DNA from 4 places in the Streptomyces sp. NPDC051243 genome. Region 3 is predicted to be linked to each of the others. Evidence: riboswitches for the same ligand, from Rfam matches in the RefSeq annotation. Region 3 holds a riboswitch; each other region holds the start of a gene.
The links. Region 3 has a riboswitch for cyclic di-AMP ahead of ACIBAG_RS02975 (C40 family peptidase). Riboswitches for the same ligand answer to the same signal wherever they lie in the genome.
Positions count from the first base shown of each region.

Region 1: another riboswitch for cyclic di-AMP. It lies ahead of ACIBAG_RS43160 (NlpC/P60 family protein); the one in region 3 lies ahead of ACIBAG_RS02975 (C40 family peptidase).
Region 2: another riboswitch for cyclic di-AMP. It lies ahead of ACIBAG_RS33760 (M23 family metallopeptidase); the one in region 3 lies ahead of ACIBAG_RS02975 (C40 family peptidase).
Region 4: another riboswitch for cyclic di-AMP. It lies ahead of ACIBAG_RS20000 (LysM peptidoglycan-binding domain-containing M23 family metallopeptidase); the one in region 3 lies ahead of ACIBAG_RS02975 (C40 family peptidase).

Region 1 is NZ_JBITES010000025.1:127,553-131,101, reverse strand. Features, by position in the region: gene ACIBAG_RS43160 (NlpC/P60 family protein) at 189-1,373, opposite strand; cyclic di-AMP (ydaO/yuaA leader) riboswitch at 1,382-1,552, opposite strand; gene pcrA (DNA helicase PcrA) at 1,896-3,549, shown strand, end outside.
Region 2 is NZ_JBITES010000015.1:136,213-139,761, reverse strand. Features, by position in the region: gene ACIBAG_RS33770 (M16 family metallopeptidase) at 1-59, shown strand, start outside; gene ACIBAG_RS33765 (M16 family metallopeptidase) at 56-1,444, shown strand; cyclic di-AMP (ydaO/yuaA leader) riboswitch at 1,649-1,812, shown strand; gene ACIBAG_RS33760 (M23 family metallopeptidase) at 1,826-2,611, shown strand; gene ACIBAG_RS33755 (GntR family transcriptional regulator) at 2,951-3,549, shown strand, end outside.
Region 3 is NZ_JBITES010000001.1:676,860-680,408, reverse strand. Features, by position in the region: gene ACIBAG_RS02975 (C40 family peptidase) at 1-1,339, opposite strand, end outside; cyclic di-AMP (ydaO/yuaA leader) riboswitch at 1,396-1,568, opposite strand; gene ACIBAG_RS02970 (NAD-dependent epimerase/dehydratase family protein) at 1,711-2,769, opposite strand; gene ACIBAG_RS02965 (choice-of-anchor D domain-containing protein) at 3,207-3,549, opposite strand, start outside.
Region 4 is NZ_JBITES010000007.1:319,187-322,735, reverse strand. Features, by position in the region: gene ACIBAG_RS20005 (DUF6250 domain-containing protein) at 1-295, opposite strand, end outside; gene ACIBAG_RS20000 (LysM peptidoglycan-binding domain-containing M23 family metallopeptidase) at 628-1,590, opposite strand; cyclic di-AMP (ydaO/yuaA leader) riboswitch at 1,595-1,753, opposite strand; gene ACIBAG_RS19995 (alpha-galactosidase) at 2,061-3,549, opposite strand, start outside.

The DNA.
Region 1 (3,549 bases), on a different contig from region 3:
GGGGGGTGTCCGTCCTCGGACCGGCGGCTGGACCCAGGCCAGGAGGTGCCGCGTTTTGACGCCGGCCACTGCGGGCGGACACCCCCCGGCCCGGCCCCTTCCCGCCGTACGCGACCGCGGCTCCGTGGGCGTGCGGCCAGGCAGACCCCCACGGAGCCGGCGGAATGGGGCCCACGCGCGCGTATGCGTCAGGCCGGGCGGACCACGCTGTGGATGGACGACTCTCCGTCGTAGTAGATCGACTCCTCACGGACGTACGCGCCCGGCTTGGGGGCGTGGATCATCATGCCGTTGCCGATGTAGATGCCCACGTGGGTGACGTCGTCGTAGAAGAAGATCAGGTCGCCGGGCTGGGCGTTGGCCAGGGAGACCGTGGTGCCGGCGTTGACCTGGTCGTAGGTGACGCGGGGGATGTCCACGCCGGCGGCCTTCCAGGCGGCCTGGGTGAGGCCGGAGCAGTCGTAGGAGTCGGGGCCGGTGGCGCCCCAGACGTACGGCTTGCCTATCTGGGAGCGGGCGAAGGCCAAAGCCTTCTCGGCCTTGGTAGCGTACGAGGAGTCCGTGGCCGGGGAGGACGAGTCCGAGGTGCTCGAGTCGGACGGCGACTCGGTGCTCTCCTGCTGCTGGGCGGCCGCGGCCTCCTGGCGCTCGCGTTCGGCCTCCGCCTCCGCCTGCTGGCGGGCCAGCTCCGCGGCCTTGCGGGCGGCCTCTTCCTGCTTGCGCTTCTCGATCGCGGCGAGGCGGGCCTTCTCCTCCGCCGTCAGCTTGGAGAGGAGTTCGCGCGCGTCGGACAGTTTCGTCTGGACCGTGGTCTTTGCGGTCTGCAGGTCGTTCTGCGACTCGGTGAGCGTCTCGAGGCTCTGGGCGGCCTCCTGGCGCTTCTTCATCGTCGCGGACTGCTGCGTGAAGTAGTCGTCGACCGCCTGCTTCTGACGGCCGGTCAGGCGGTCCATCAGCTGGGTCTGGTCGAAGTAGTCCTGCGGGGTGTCCGCCAGGAGGAAGGTCGCCGTGTCGGGGGCGGCGGCCCCGGTGCGGTACTGGGCGGCCGCGAAGGAACCCAGTTCCTCGCGCGCCTCGTTGAGCTCCTGGGTGCGCTTGGCGACGTCGTCGAGGAGGGTGTCGACGCGCTTGCGCTGCTTCGCGGTCTTCTCCTTGGCCGCGTTGTACTTCTCGGTCGCCGACTCCGCCTGGCGGTAGAGGTCGTCGACCTTCTTCTCGACCTCTTCGAGGCTCGGCTTGTCGTCCGTCGAGGGGCTCGCGTTGGCCGTCTGGGACAGCAGGGCCACGGAGGTGAGGGCCGCCGTGGCGAGGGCGGGGGTCCGTATGCCTGCTACGCGCGTACCCGCGGGACGCGACTTGCGGTGCGACGCCAAGGGAGGCGACTCCTTCCGTGCTCCGCCTACCGAGTTAGCTGTCGGGTTCGGGCGGGTGGTTCGGAAGGGTTGCCCTACGGCCGTTCCCGGGAGGGAAGTCGGGCCGATTCACCCCAGAGGTTCGGTGGGTCCCCGGCTCCGGCTGCGCGGTGGCGTGCCGGACTCGGCGGAGGCCGCGCGGCCCGGCGACGTTCGCCGGTGGGGGTCGTGCGGCCTGTCCGGCACGGTAGCCAACTCGTGTGGCCCCTGTGAAGGTTGATGTTCGATATGCCCGATACATTTTCGTGACCTTGCCGTTGTTTGCCGTCGGTGGTGGTTGGTTGGGGGGCGTGTGGCGGGTTTTGGTGTTGTTTGGGTGGAGGGCGGCTTCCGTCTGTTTTCGATCGCGGATTGTGACGGGCGCGTCATGGAGGGTGAGAGGGGTCCCGGCGGGGTGTGCGGGGAGATCGCGGAGTGTCGAAACGGGCGATGTTCTCGGGTCGGCCGCGGGCTGTCAGTGGGGCGCCCTAGACTCGGAGAGCGATGAGCAGCCTCTTTGACGACAGCTTCCTGGCGGACCTCCAGGCCCCACGGGCCCATGAGGAGGAACCCCCGCCTCCGCCCGAGGACGATCACGCTCCGGAGTCAGTTCCGGACGATCTGTTCGGCGGGAAGTTCGACGTGCCTCCGGACCGGGACGCCTACTACCGCGACGGCGCCCCGCGGCCGGCCATCGACGCGGCCGCGCTGCTGGAGGGGCTGAACGAGAACCAGCGGGCGGCCGTCGTCCACTCGGACACCCCGCTGCTCATCGTGGCCGGCGCCGGCTCCGGCAAGACGCGTGTGCTCACCCACCGCATCGCCCACCTGCTGGCCGAGCGGAATGTGCATCCGGGGCAGATCCTCGCGATCACCTTCACCAACAAGGCCGCGGGTGAGATGAAGGAGCGAGTCGAGCAGCTCGTCGGCCCGCGCGCGAACGCGATGTGGGTGATGACCTTCCACAGCGCGTGCGTGCGCATCCTGCGACGGGAGAGCAAGAAGCTCGGCTTCACGTCCTCTTTCTCGATCTACGACGCCGCCGACTCCAAGCGGCTGATGGCGCTCGTCTGCCGGGATCTCGACCTCGATCCCAAGCGGTTCCCGCCCAAGTCCTTCAGCGCCAAGATCAGCAACCTGAAGAACGAGCTGATCGACGAGGAGGACTTCGCGGCGCAGGCGAGTGACGGCTTCGAGAAGACCCTCGCCCAGGCCTATGCCCTGTACCAGTCGCGGCTGCGCGAGGCCAATGCGCTGGATTTCGACGACCTGATCATGACGACGGTCAATCTGCTGCGCGCCTTCCCGGACGTCGCCGAGCACTACCGCCGCCGCTTCCGGCACGTCCTCGTCGACGAGTACCAGGACACCAACCACGCGCAGTACGCGCTCGTGCGCGAGCTCGTCGGCACCCGCGAGCACCCCGTCGACGTGCCGCCCAGCGAGTACGACGTCCCGCCCGCCGAGCTGTGTGTCGTGGGTGACGCCGACCAGTCGATCTACGCTTTCCGCGGCGCCACCATCCGCAACATCCTCCAGTTCGAGGAGGACTACCCGGACGCGACCACCATCCTGCTGGAGCAGAACTACCGCTCCACCCAGACGATCCTCTCCGCCGCCAACGCGGTCATCGAGCGCAACGAGTCCCGCCGTCCCAAGAACCTGTGGACCAACGCGGGCGCGGGCGCGCGCATCACCGGCTATGTCGCGGACACCGAGCACGACGAGGCGCAGTTCGTCGCCGACGAGATAGACCGACTGACGGACGCGGGCGAGGCGAAGGCAGGTGACGTCGCCGTCTTCTACCGGACGAACGCCCAGTCCCGTGTCTTCGAGGAAGTGTTCATCCGCGTCGGGCTGCCCTACAAGGTCGTCGGCGGGGTTCGCTTCTACGAGCGCAAGGAGGTCCGGGACGTCCTGGCCTACCTGCGGGTGCTGGCCAACCCCGAGGACTCCGTGCCCCTGCGCCGGATCCTCAACGTCCCCAAGCGGGGCATCGGCGAGCGTGCCGAGGCGATGATCGACGCTCTCTCCCAGCGCGAGAAGATCAGCTTCCCGCAGGCGCTGCGGCGCGTCGACGAGGCGTACGGCATGGCCGCGCGGTCGACCAACGCCGTCAAGCGGTTCAACACGCTGATGGAGGAGCTCCGTACGATCG
Region 2 (3,549 bases), on a different contig from region 3:
AGCCGACCGCAGCCGAGGCCGCCGAGACCACCGACGAGAACGAGGAGTCGGCGCAGTGACCGAGCTCGCCAGCATGGAGTTCCACCCGCAGCCCCAGGCCGGCCAGGCCCGGCCCTGGGCCTTCCCGGCGCCCGAGCGCGGCAAGCTGGACAACGGCCTGACGGTCCTGCGCTGCCACCGCCCGGGCCAGCGGGTCGTCGCCGTCGAGGTGCTCCTGGACACGCCCCTGGACGCCGAGCCGAAGGGCCTCGACGGCATCGCCACGATCATGGCGCGCGCCCTGTCGGAGGGCACCGACAAGCACACCGCCGAGGAGTTCGCCGCCGAGCTGGAGCGCTGCGGTGCCACCCTCGACGCCTACGCGGACCACCCAGGCGTCCGCGTCAGCCTCGAAGTGCCGGTCTCCCGCCTGCCCAAGGCGCTCGACCTCCTCGCCGACGCCCTCAGGGCGCCCGCGTTCGCGGACGCCGAGGTCGAGCGCCTGGTGCGCAACCGGCTCGACGAGATCCCGCACGAGCTGGCCAACCCCTCGCGCCGCGCCGCCAAGGAGCTCTCCAAGGAGCTGTTCCCGGCGACCTCGCGCATGTCCCGGCCGCGCCAGGGCACCGAGGACACGGTCGCGGGCATCGACTCCGCGGGCGTGCGGGCCTTCTACGAGCGGTACGTCCGCCCCGCCACGTCCACCGTCGTGGTCGTCGGCGACCTCACCGGCGTCGACCTCGACGCCCTGCTCGGCGACACCCTCGGCGCCTGGACCGGCTCCCCGGCCGAGCCGCGGCCCGTCCCGCCGGTGACCGCGGACGACACCGGCCGCGTCGTCATCGTGGACCGCCCCGGCTCCGTCCAGACGCAGCTGCTGATCGGCCGGGTCGGCCCCGACCGGCACGACCGCGTGTGGCCGGCGCAGGTGCTCGGCACGTACTGCCTCGGCGGCACCCTCACCTCCCGGCTGGACAAGGTCCTGCGCGAGGAGAAGGGCTACACCTACGGCGTGCGCGCGTTCGGGCAGGTCCTGCGCTCCGCCCCGGACGGCACGGGCGCGGCCATGCTCGCCATCAGCGGCTCCGTCGACACCCCGAACACCGGTCCCGCGCTGCAGGACCTGTGGACGGTACTGCGTGGCGTCGCCGAGGGAGGCCTCACGGACGCCGAGCGGGACTTCGCCGTGCAGAACCTCGTCGGTGTCGCGCCGCTGAAGTACGAGACCGCCGCGTCCGTGGCGAGCACGCTGGCCGACCAGGTCGAGCAGCACCTGCCCGACGACTACCAGGGGACGCTGTACCGGCAGCTCGCCGCGACCGGCACCGTCGAGGCCACCGCGGCGGCCGTGAGCGCCTTCCCGGCGGACCGCCTGGTGACCATCCTCGTCGGCGACGCGGCCGCGATCCGGGAGCCCGTCGAGGCCCTCGGCATCGGCGAAGTCACCGTGGTGGCAGCCGAGTAGACGGTGCATTACGGCGCCGCGCGCGCGTAGGGGCCCTGGTGACGACAGAGTCGCCAGGGCCCCTTTATGCCCGAATTGAGGAGAGGTTGCCTGTCTGGCCTGTGGGATGCGCTACAAAATCCGGGATCCATTTGGGGATTGAAAGATGTCCCGTTTAGCGTCTTCCGGGCTGTCCGTCAGGCAGTGCGCCGCGCCCGCGGCACCGGACAGTCATCGCCGAGTCCCCGTACGGCGCGAGCCAGGGGAGCCGGGGACCCACCCGTAGTCCCTGGGGTGAATCGGACGCCCGCGCGAAGGCGAGGGGGTCCGTAGGAGACCTTCCTGCTCCGAACCCGTCAGCTAACCCGGTAGGCGAGAAGGAAGGAAAGGATCAGCCACTACATGGCGTTCACCTGCGCCACCGGGAAGAACCGCCCCACCGGGAAGCACCGCCGGCCCAGCCGGTTCGAGCGCACGACGGCCCGTGCGGCCGGCGTCGCCGCCCTCACCGCCACCGGCGTCATGGGCACCCTGGCCGCCCCGGCACTCGCCGCGGAACCCGCCGCCGAACAGACCGGCCTCATACCCGTCATCAGCGTCGACAACTCGATCGCCGACCAGATCGACGCCCAGGCCGACGCCCAGGAGCAGGCGGCCAAGGAGGCCGCCGCGGCGAAGAAGGCCGCCGAGGACGCCGCGCGCAAGAAGGCGGCGGAGAAGGCCAAGAAGGAGCGCGAGGCCAGGGAACGCGCCGCTCGCGAGGCCGAGCGCAAGCGTCTGCTGTCCTACGTGGCCCCGATCTCCGGCTCGTACGTCTCCACCGGCTACAAGGCCGGCGGCGCCGTCTGGTCCTCCGGCAGCCACACGGGCGTCGACTTCCACGCCGCCAGCGGCACCTCCGTGCACGCCGTCGGCTCCGGCACCGTCGTGGAGGCCGGCTGGGGCGGGGCGTACGGCAACCAGGTCGTGATCAAGATGAACGACGGCACGTACACCCAGTACGGCCACCTGTCGTCCGTCGGCGTCTCGGTGGGCCAGACGGTCACCCCGGGCCAGCAGATCGGCCTGTCCGGCGCCACCGGCAACGTCACCGGGGCGCACCTGCACTTCGAGGCCCGTACGACGGCGGAGTACGGCTCCGACATCGACCCCGTCGCCTACCTCCGCTCGCACGGCGTGAACCTCTGACGCCCTCCACGCGCGCGTGAGGGGTCTGACGACTCCCACGCGCGCGGAGGTGACGCCTTCCACGCGCCCGCGTGTGTGACCCTTTCCACTTCCACCCGCGTGGAGGCTCACCATCCCCGTGATCGTCTGACGATGCCCGCTTGGTCGTCCGACGGCACTGGCTCCGCTCCCCGAAGCCCCGGCTCTCCTGGCCGGGGCTTTCGGTGTTTCGCACGAACCGCTGTCCAAAAAATATCCATGGATTCCGGTCCGCCGTCGGAAATTCCGGCCGGTTGCAATAGAGTCACTGAACACACGTCATTCGTCGACGTTTCACGGGGATTAAGGCGGAGGTCGGTCATGCGTATTCCGGCGCACTCGGTGTGCACGGCGATCCGGGACGACATCGTCGCCGGTGTCTACGAGCGTGGCAGCCGGCTCACCGAGGAACTCCTCGCGCGCCGCTACGGCGTCTCCCGTGTCCCCGTGCGGGAGGCCCTGCGCACCCTGGAGGCGGAGGGCTTCGTGGTGACCCGGCGGCACGCGGGCGCGTGCGTCGCCGAGCCGACCGAGCAGGAGGCCGCCGACCTGCTGGAGATGCGTACCCTCCTGGAGCCGCTCGGCGCCTCCCGGGCCGCCCAGCGGCGCACCGAGGCCCATCTGAAGGTCCTGCGCGGCCTGGTGAGGCTTGGCCAGGAGCGGGCCAGGCGGGGTAACAGCGACGATCTGCGCTCCCTGGGCGGCTGGTTCCACGAGACGCTGGCCCAGGCCTCCGGCAGCCCCGCCCTGACCTCGATGCTGACCCAGCTGCGGCACAAGATCGCGTGGATGTACGCCGTGGAGTCGCCGGCCGACCCGGTGGAGTACTGGACCGAGCACGGCGCGATCGTGGACGCGGTGGCGCGCGGCGACGGCGAACGCGCCCGTGCGATCACGGCGCTGCACACCGAGCGCGCGAT
Region 3 (3,549 bases):
CCGACTCCCCGGCGAAGTGGATCGACTCCTCGCGTATGACCGCTCCCGGGCCGGGGGCGTGGATCATCATGCCGTTTCCGGAGTAGATGCCGACGTGCCCGGCGTGGAAGAGGACCAGGTCGCCGGGCTCGATGTAGGCGAGGGCGATGCCGCGGCCGGCGGTCGCCTGCTCCTGCGGGGTACGGGGGAGGGCGATGCCGGCGGCCTTCCAGGCGGCCTGGGTGAGGCCCCCGCCGTCGTACGCGTCCGGGCCCGTCGTGCCCCAGACGCAGGGCTTGCCGATCTGGGCGCGGGCGAAGTCGAGGGCCCGCACGGCTCGGGTGTCCTGGGGGGTGGGGGAGGCGGTGGCGGTGCTCGTGACGAGAGCCTGGCTCGTGACGAGAGCCTGGCTCGTGTCCAGGGTCTGGCTCGTGTAGAAGGGCCGGCCCGTGTCGGAGCGGGCCGCCGGGTCGGCCGGGACCGGGGTCAGGTCGGCCGGTCCCAGGTCCTGCAGGGCCTCCCAGCGTGTCTCGGCCGAGGGCTGGGACGGAGCGGGTGTGAGTGCCGTGCTCTGCTGGGTGATGTACGCGGAGAGCAGCTCGCGCGCCCGGTCGAGCTTGCGCTGGTTGTGCTCCTTGGTAGTCCGCAGTGCGGACCGCTGCTGCGGGTCCGCTGCCGAGCCGCCGGTGGGTTCGGCGGTCGGGGCGGGCAGGGCGAGGGCGGTCTGGGTGCTCAAGGCGCTCTGCGTGTCCAGGGCGCTCCAGTCGGTCTCCTGCGGTGCCTCCGGAGCGGGCGGCAGGGCGGCGACGGGGCCGGCGGTCAGCTCCCCCAGAGGCGCCCTCCCCGTGGCCGGCGCGGACGGCAGCTCGGCGACCGGCCCGGCGGGGAGCTCCAGGGCCGCGCGGCGGGAGGCTTCCCGTGCCCGGTCGGTGAGGTCCTCCGGCGTGCGCTCCGTCGGGCGTGTGGGGCGTGTCCCGGTGGGGCGGGCCGGTATTCGGTCGCTAGGCAGCGTCGCCGGGACGGTCGGGCCCACCTTCGAGCGGGCGGCGTCGAACCACTGCCGGGTGACGTTGTCGAGGGCGGGGTCGCCGCGCCTGCTCTCCTCGCCACGGGCCCCTGCGGCGGCTCCGCGCCCGGCGTCCCTCGGCCGGTCGGCGCGCTTGCGGGGTCCCGTCGCCGCCGCGCGGGTGGCGTTGAAGGTCCCCGTGTCGGACTCGGCCTGGTCGTAGAGGGAGCTGACCCGACGGCTGACCTCCTCGCGGCTCGGCGCCTCGTCCCTCGCCGAGGGGGCGGCGTTGGCCGTCTGGGCCAGCAGGGCCACAGAGGTGAGGGCCGCCGACGCGAGTGCGGAATTGCGCATGCCGGGGAGGCTCAATGCCCCCGGACGCGCGGTTCGTTCCGGCGCCATGGGCGACGTACTCCTTCCGTGCTCCGCCTACCGGGTTAGGTGACGGGTTCGGGCGGTTGTCCGGAAGGTGTGCCCTACGGCCCTTGCCTCGAAAGGCGGTTGGGCCGATTCACCCCAAGTTCGGTTGGGTCCCCGGCTCCAGTGGCCCCCGAGGGCGCACCGGACTCGGCGGAGGCCGCACGTCCCGGCGGGGATCGCCGGAGGTCGTCGTGCGGCCTGAGGCGTAACCTAACCAACTTGTGTGTCTCACGTGAAGGTTGACGTGTGAAATGTCCGATACGTTTTTGTGACCTTCGACGCTTGGGGTGGATCTCGGTCCTGGATCACTTCGCGGCGCGTTGGCTCCGCCACGCCTCGTAGTGATCCAGGAGCGTCTGCTCGATCGGGCGGTATGTGATGCCCAGTTCGTTCACGCTGCGGCTGTTGTCCACCCGGAAGCGGATGCCGAGGTGTTTGCGGATGTAGTCCTGGCTCAGCCCGAAGGCCGGTCCCAGGACGCGTACCGGCCAGTGCGGGAGCGCGGTGCGCGGGAGGCGGAGGTCACGGGGGTGCCGGGTCCGGATGATTCGGGACATCTCGTGGAAGGACGTCATGGCCGCGGCGGCGAGGATGTAGCGGCCCTTCGCGGCCGGGTTCTCCGCCGCTGCGATGTGCGCGTCGGCGACCTCGCGCACGTCCACCGTGGTGAAGCTGAAGTCCGGGGCGCCGTAGAAGAAGTAGCCCTTGAACAGTTCCTGAAGCAGGAACAGGCTGCCGGACTCCGAGGCGGGCGTGAGGGAGGGGCCCAGGATGAGGCCGGGATTGACCGACACCATCCGCCAGCGGCCCTGGGCGGCCTCCGCGTCCCACGCCGCGCGCTCCGCGACCGTCTTGGCGTAGTGGTAGGGGTTGTTCTCCACCGTGCTGGTGGTGTTGAAGTACCGCTCCGACAGCACGCCGTCGTCCATGGCCGCGACGTCCGCGTAATCGCCGAAGATCGCACCCACGGTCGAGGTGAGGACGAGCTGGTCGACCGTGTGCGTCCGCTCGATGGCCGCCAACACGTTGCGCGTGCCGAGCAGGGCCGGGTCGACCATCTCCCGGCGGCCGTCCTTGATCTTCTCCGGCACGCGGAAGGGCGATGCCACATGGAACACCACCCGGCAGCCGCTCATCGCCTCGTCGAACGCGCCCGGCGTCAGCAAGTCCGCCTCGAACAGCGACAGCCGGCCCGGATGCGCCTCCTGCATCAACCGCAGCGGCCGTACCTTCGCCGCGTCGGCCGTGCCGCGCACGGTGGCGTGGACGTCGTAGCCGCGCTCCAGCAGCCGTTGGACCAGATGACTGCCGACGAACCCGCTGCCACCGGTGACCAGCACAGGTGCCGACCCCTCTGCGCCCACCCTCACTCCTTCTGCCGTTCTCCCGTACGGAGGCCGGTCGATCACGGTAGCTGCGCTCCCTGTGCACGGCCAGGGGTACCGGGCGACCGACGCTCGGTCAGTCACCAGCGCGCAGGCGGAGTTCGTACTCCGGCTGGATCCTTCGCATGTACCCGGTGTCGTCACGGGAGCGCGCACCCCTGACTCCATGTACAGCCGGTGCAGCCGGTCGAGGGCGTCGTGGTGGAGTTCCAGTTCACGGGTGCGGCGCAGTCCGCCCTCGCGCGCCACGTACCGTGAAGTGTCCACCACCCAGGCCGTTTGGGGTCCAGTCGCAGCGGCTGCCCGGGAAAGGCCTCCACCAGCGCCTCGCCCCAGTCGTCGCCGACCGCCGGGCGGCCGTCGAGGGCCGGGTGCTCGGCCCACTTGTAGAAGAGGTGCGCGTCGAAGAACCCCGGTCACACCCCGGTGCCGAGCAGGGCGGCGGTGTGGGTCCGGCCCAAGCTGTCCGTCACGTGTACCTCGCCGGTGCGGGTGCCCTTCGCCGTCGGAAGGAAGATCACCCTGATTCGGCAGTAACCGTTCGGCCGCAGCGCACCGCACGAGTGGTCGTGGCGGAAGTCGCCGCTGACCGAGAGACTCTGGATCGTCAGTTCCGTGTTCCCGGTGTTGAACAGCAGGAGGTCCTGACGTGCGCTGAACGTGCCGACCGGCTGTGAACCGAACACCAGCCCCGGCGGGTCGAACGTCACCACGGTGCCGAGACCGGTGCCGGTCAGCGGCACCGAGAGGCCGGGCACG
Region 4 (3,549 bases), on a different contig from region 3:
CGCCGCCGGCCGAGATGGGCACGGCCGTGTACTCGATGGCGTACGGGCCTTGCAGCCGCTTTCTGAACCAGATCGTCGCGCCCGCGGGCACGTCGACCTCCAGTACCCCGCGCGAGGCGGTGACGGTGCCGCCCTTCTCCAGTTCCACGGCCCACCGGCCGAGACCGTGACGGAAGTCGTCGTGCGCGATCAGCCCGCGATGGCGCGGGGCCGCGCCGGCGGTGCCCGCGGGGCCGAGGGCGGTCAGAGCGGCGCCAACGGCCAGGGCTGCGAAGGCTCTACGCGTGGTTGTCACTGGGGACGGCTCCTTCCGGGAGGGTGCAGACAGCCGTGCGGATGACGGGCGCCCTCCGATGCCTTGTCACCGCCCCCGCCGGACAGGGGAGTTGACGCGGGCAGCAGAAAGCGCTTGCAGTGCTGCGCCGATCACTGTGCCTTCCCGCCTCCCCTCCTGTCGACACTCCGGACATGCCCGCCACACGAACGCAATGCGGCGCTCACGACCGATCGAGCCCGGACACACCGAAGGCCGGACCCGGGGATCGGGGTCCGGCCTGCGGCAGCGTGTCAGGCGTGGGGTCCGCCCCCGCTCGAGAGGAGCCTCGAGCGGGGAGGGTCGGCGGGGGATCAGCCGATGGCGACACCCTTGGAGCGGAGGTAGGCGACCGGGTCCACGTCCGAGCCGTAGTCCGGCGTGGTGCGGATCTCGAAGTGCAGGTGCGGGCCGGTCGAGTTGCCCGTCGATCCGGAGAGGCCTATCTGCTGGCCCGCGGTCACGGTCTGGCCGGCCGAGACGGAGAGCGAGGACAGGTGGGCGTACTGGGCGTAGTAGCCGTCGGCGAGCCGGATGACGACCTGGTTGCCGTACGCGCCGGCCCAGCCCGCGGAGACGACGGTGCCCGCGCCCACGGCCTTCAGCGAGGTGCCGGTCGGAGCGGAGAAGTCGACGCCGGTGTGGTAGCCGCTGGACCACATGCTGCCCGCCACCTTGTACGCGGTGCCGACGGCGGCCGAGGACAGCGGGGCACTGAAGCCACTGGCGGTGCTGGTCGCCCCGGCGCTCTGGGCAGCCTTGGTCGTCTTGGTCGCGGAGGACTTCGCGGCGGAAGAATCCGAGGAATCCGACGACTTCGAGGGCGAAGAAGAGGAAGACGGGGAAGAGGGCGACGACTTGGGGGTGCTCGTCGCGGCCTTCTTGCCACCGATGGTGAGCTTCAGACCGGGGTGGATGAGCGACGGGTCCGAACCGACGGCCTCTCGGTTGTCGGCGTAGAGCTTCTTCCAGCCACCGCTGACGTTCTGCTCGTCGGCGATCTTCGAAAGGTAGTCGCCGACCTGCACCGAATAGGTCCGCACACCCGTCTTCCGAGCCGCGTCCTTCTTCTCTGCGGCCTTCTTCTCGGCCGCCTTCTTCTCAGCGACCGGAAGTGTCTGAACGGCCTTTCCGGAAACGGACTGCGCGGGAGCGGCATGGGCGCCGGTGGCTCCGATGAGCGGGAGGGCGAGAGCGGCTCCGCCGGTTCCGGCGACGGCTATGGAGCGGGTGAAGCGCAGGGACTTCGGGCGGCGGTGCTTACCCTTCGCGGGCATGGCGAATTCCTCTCCGGCGCCTGCGAGGTGAGCTGTCGGGTGCGGGCTGGAGATGCCCGGCCGCGTCGGGACGCGACTTGACCCCAAGCCTGTTCCGGAGACCGGAACAGGCGGTTTTACCTGTGGGTCCCCCGCTCCTGCCATGGTCGGGTGAGTTTGCGCGGGCTCCGGTCGGCGGCAGGATTCGGCGTCCGTCCGGATTGGTGGCGAACGTAAGCGAGGAAGACGCACGGGAACAAGTGAGAGGTTCCGTCCGAATGCGTTCCTGTTGATCCCTTGTGGGAATTCTCGGTCACCCTGCGTGAATTATTGATGCGCCGCCCGACTCAAAACCCCTTGAAAAGCAGGGGAATTACATGAACATGACGGGCGACGCACGGTCACGAATATGACGCTCCTCACGCGACTCCGCTCCAGCTTCCTTTGCTTCAGAGCGAGTTGGAATGAAGGCGTCAATTCGGACAGAACCCCTAGATGCGGCGCAGGCGGATAACTGTCGCATCAAGGTCGCCGCGCAGGTTGGTGCGCAGTCCGTGATGCAGCAATACGGCACCTCGGTGAACTTCGCCCGTTTCGCGGCATTCGTACGATGCTGTCGGGTCGAGCCCACGCAGCCGCAGCGCCGGTACGGATTCGCCGTAGCTCTGCGCCTGAAGCCAGGCGAGGACGACCGTCTCGTCACCGAGCGCGTACTGCACCGCACTCAGCCCGCCGCGCGGGGGCCGCAGCCGGTAGAGGTCGCCACGCTGCACGACGGGCCGGATCTCCTTGTAGAGCTCCACCCACTCCCGCGCCTCGGCGAGCTCCCCCTCGGTCCACTGCGTGAGGTCTCCGCCGACGCCGAGCACCCCGGCCATGGCACTCACGAAACGGAACCGCAGCGAGCTGGCCCGGCCGTTGAGCTGGTCGTTCGGACTGTCGGTGACCCAGGCGGCCATGACCCGCGCCGGGTGGATCTGACTGAAGCCGTGCTGGATGGCGAGCCGGTCGAGCGGGTCGGTGTTGTCGGACGTCCACACCTGGTCCGTACGGCTCAGCACGCCGAGGTCGATCCGGCCGCCCCCGCCCGAGCAGGACTCGAAGGCGACGCCCGGGTGGGCGGCGCGGAGCCGGTCCAACAGGGCGTAGAAGGCGCGGACGTGGTCGACCCAGAGCCGCTGCGGGTACGGCTCACCGGGCCAGCCCGCATCGCTGAAGCAGCGGTTGAAGTCCCACTTCACGTAGTCGACGGGAGCGCTGGAGAGGATCTCGTCGAGCCGGTTCCAGAGGTATTCCTGGACGTCTTGGCGGGCCAGGTTCAATACGAGCTGATTGCGGAATTCCGTCCGCTTTCGCCCGGTCTGGTACTGCACCCAGTCCGGGTGGGCCCGGTAGAGCTCGCTGTCCGGATTGACCATTTCCGGCTCCACCCAGATGCCGAACTGCATGCCGAGGCCGTGTACATGGTCGGCCAGGGGCTTGAGGCCGGACGGGAAGCGGTCCGGGTTGGGCGTCCAGTCGCCGAGCCCGGCGCGGTCGCTGGTGCGCGCCCCGAACCAGCCGTCGTCGACGACGAACAGCTCCACGCCGATCGCGGCGGCCCGTCGCGCGAGGGCCCTTTGCCGCTCCTCGGAGATGTCGAACTCCGTCGCCTCCCAGGAGTTGAAGAGCACCGGCCGGTCCTGATCGGCGTCGGGGATGACATGGGCGCGCTGGTAGGCGTGCCAGGCGCGGCTCGCGCCCCCGAAGCCGCCGTCGCTCCACAGCCCGGCGAAGACGGGGGTCACGAACGACTCCCCCGCCGCCAGCCGCAGCAGACCCGAGTCGTCGTACCCGACCCCGCCGGTGATCTGCACGCGCGCGTCCGGCAGCTGGGCCACCGCGATCCGCCAGGACCCCGACCAGGCGAGGGCGCAGCCGTACACCTCGCCGCGCTCCTCGGTGGCGTCGGTGTCGAGCGCGACCCAGGGCAGGAGCGGG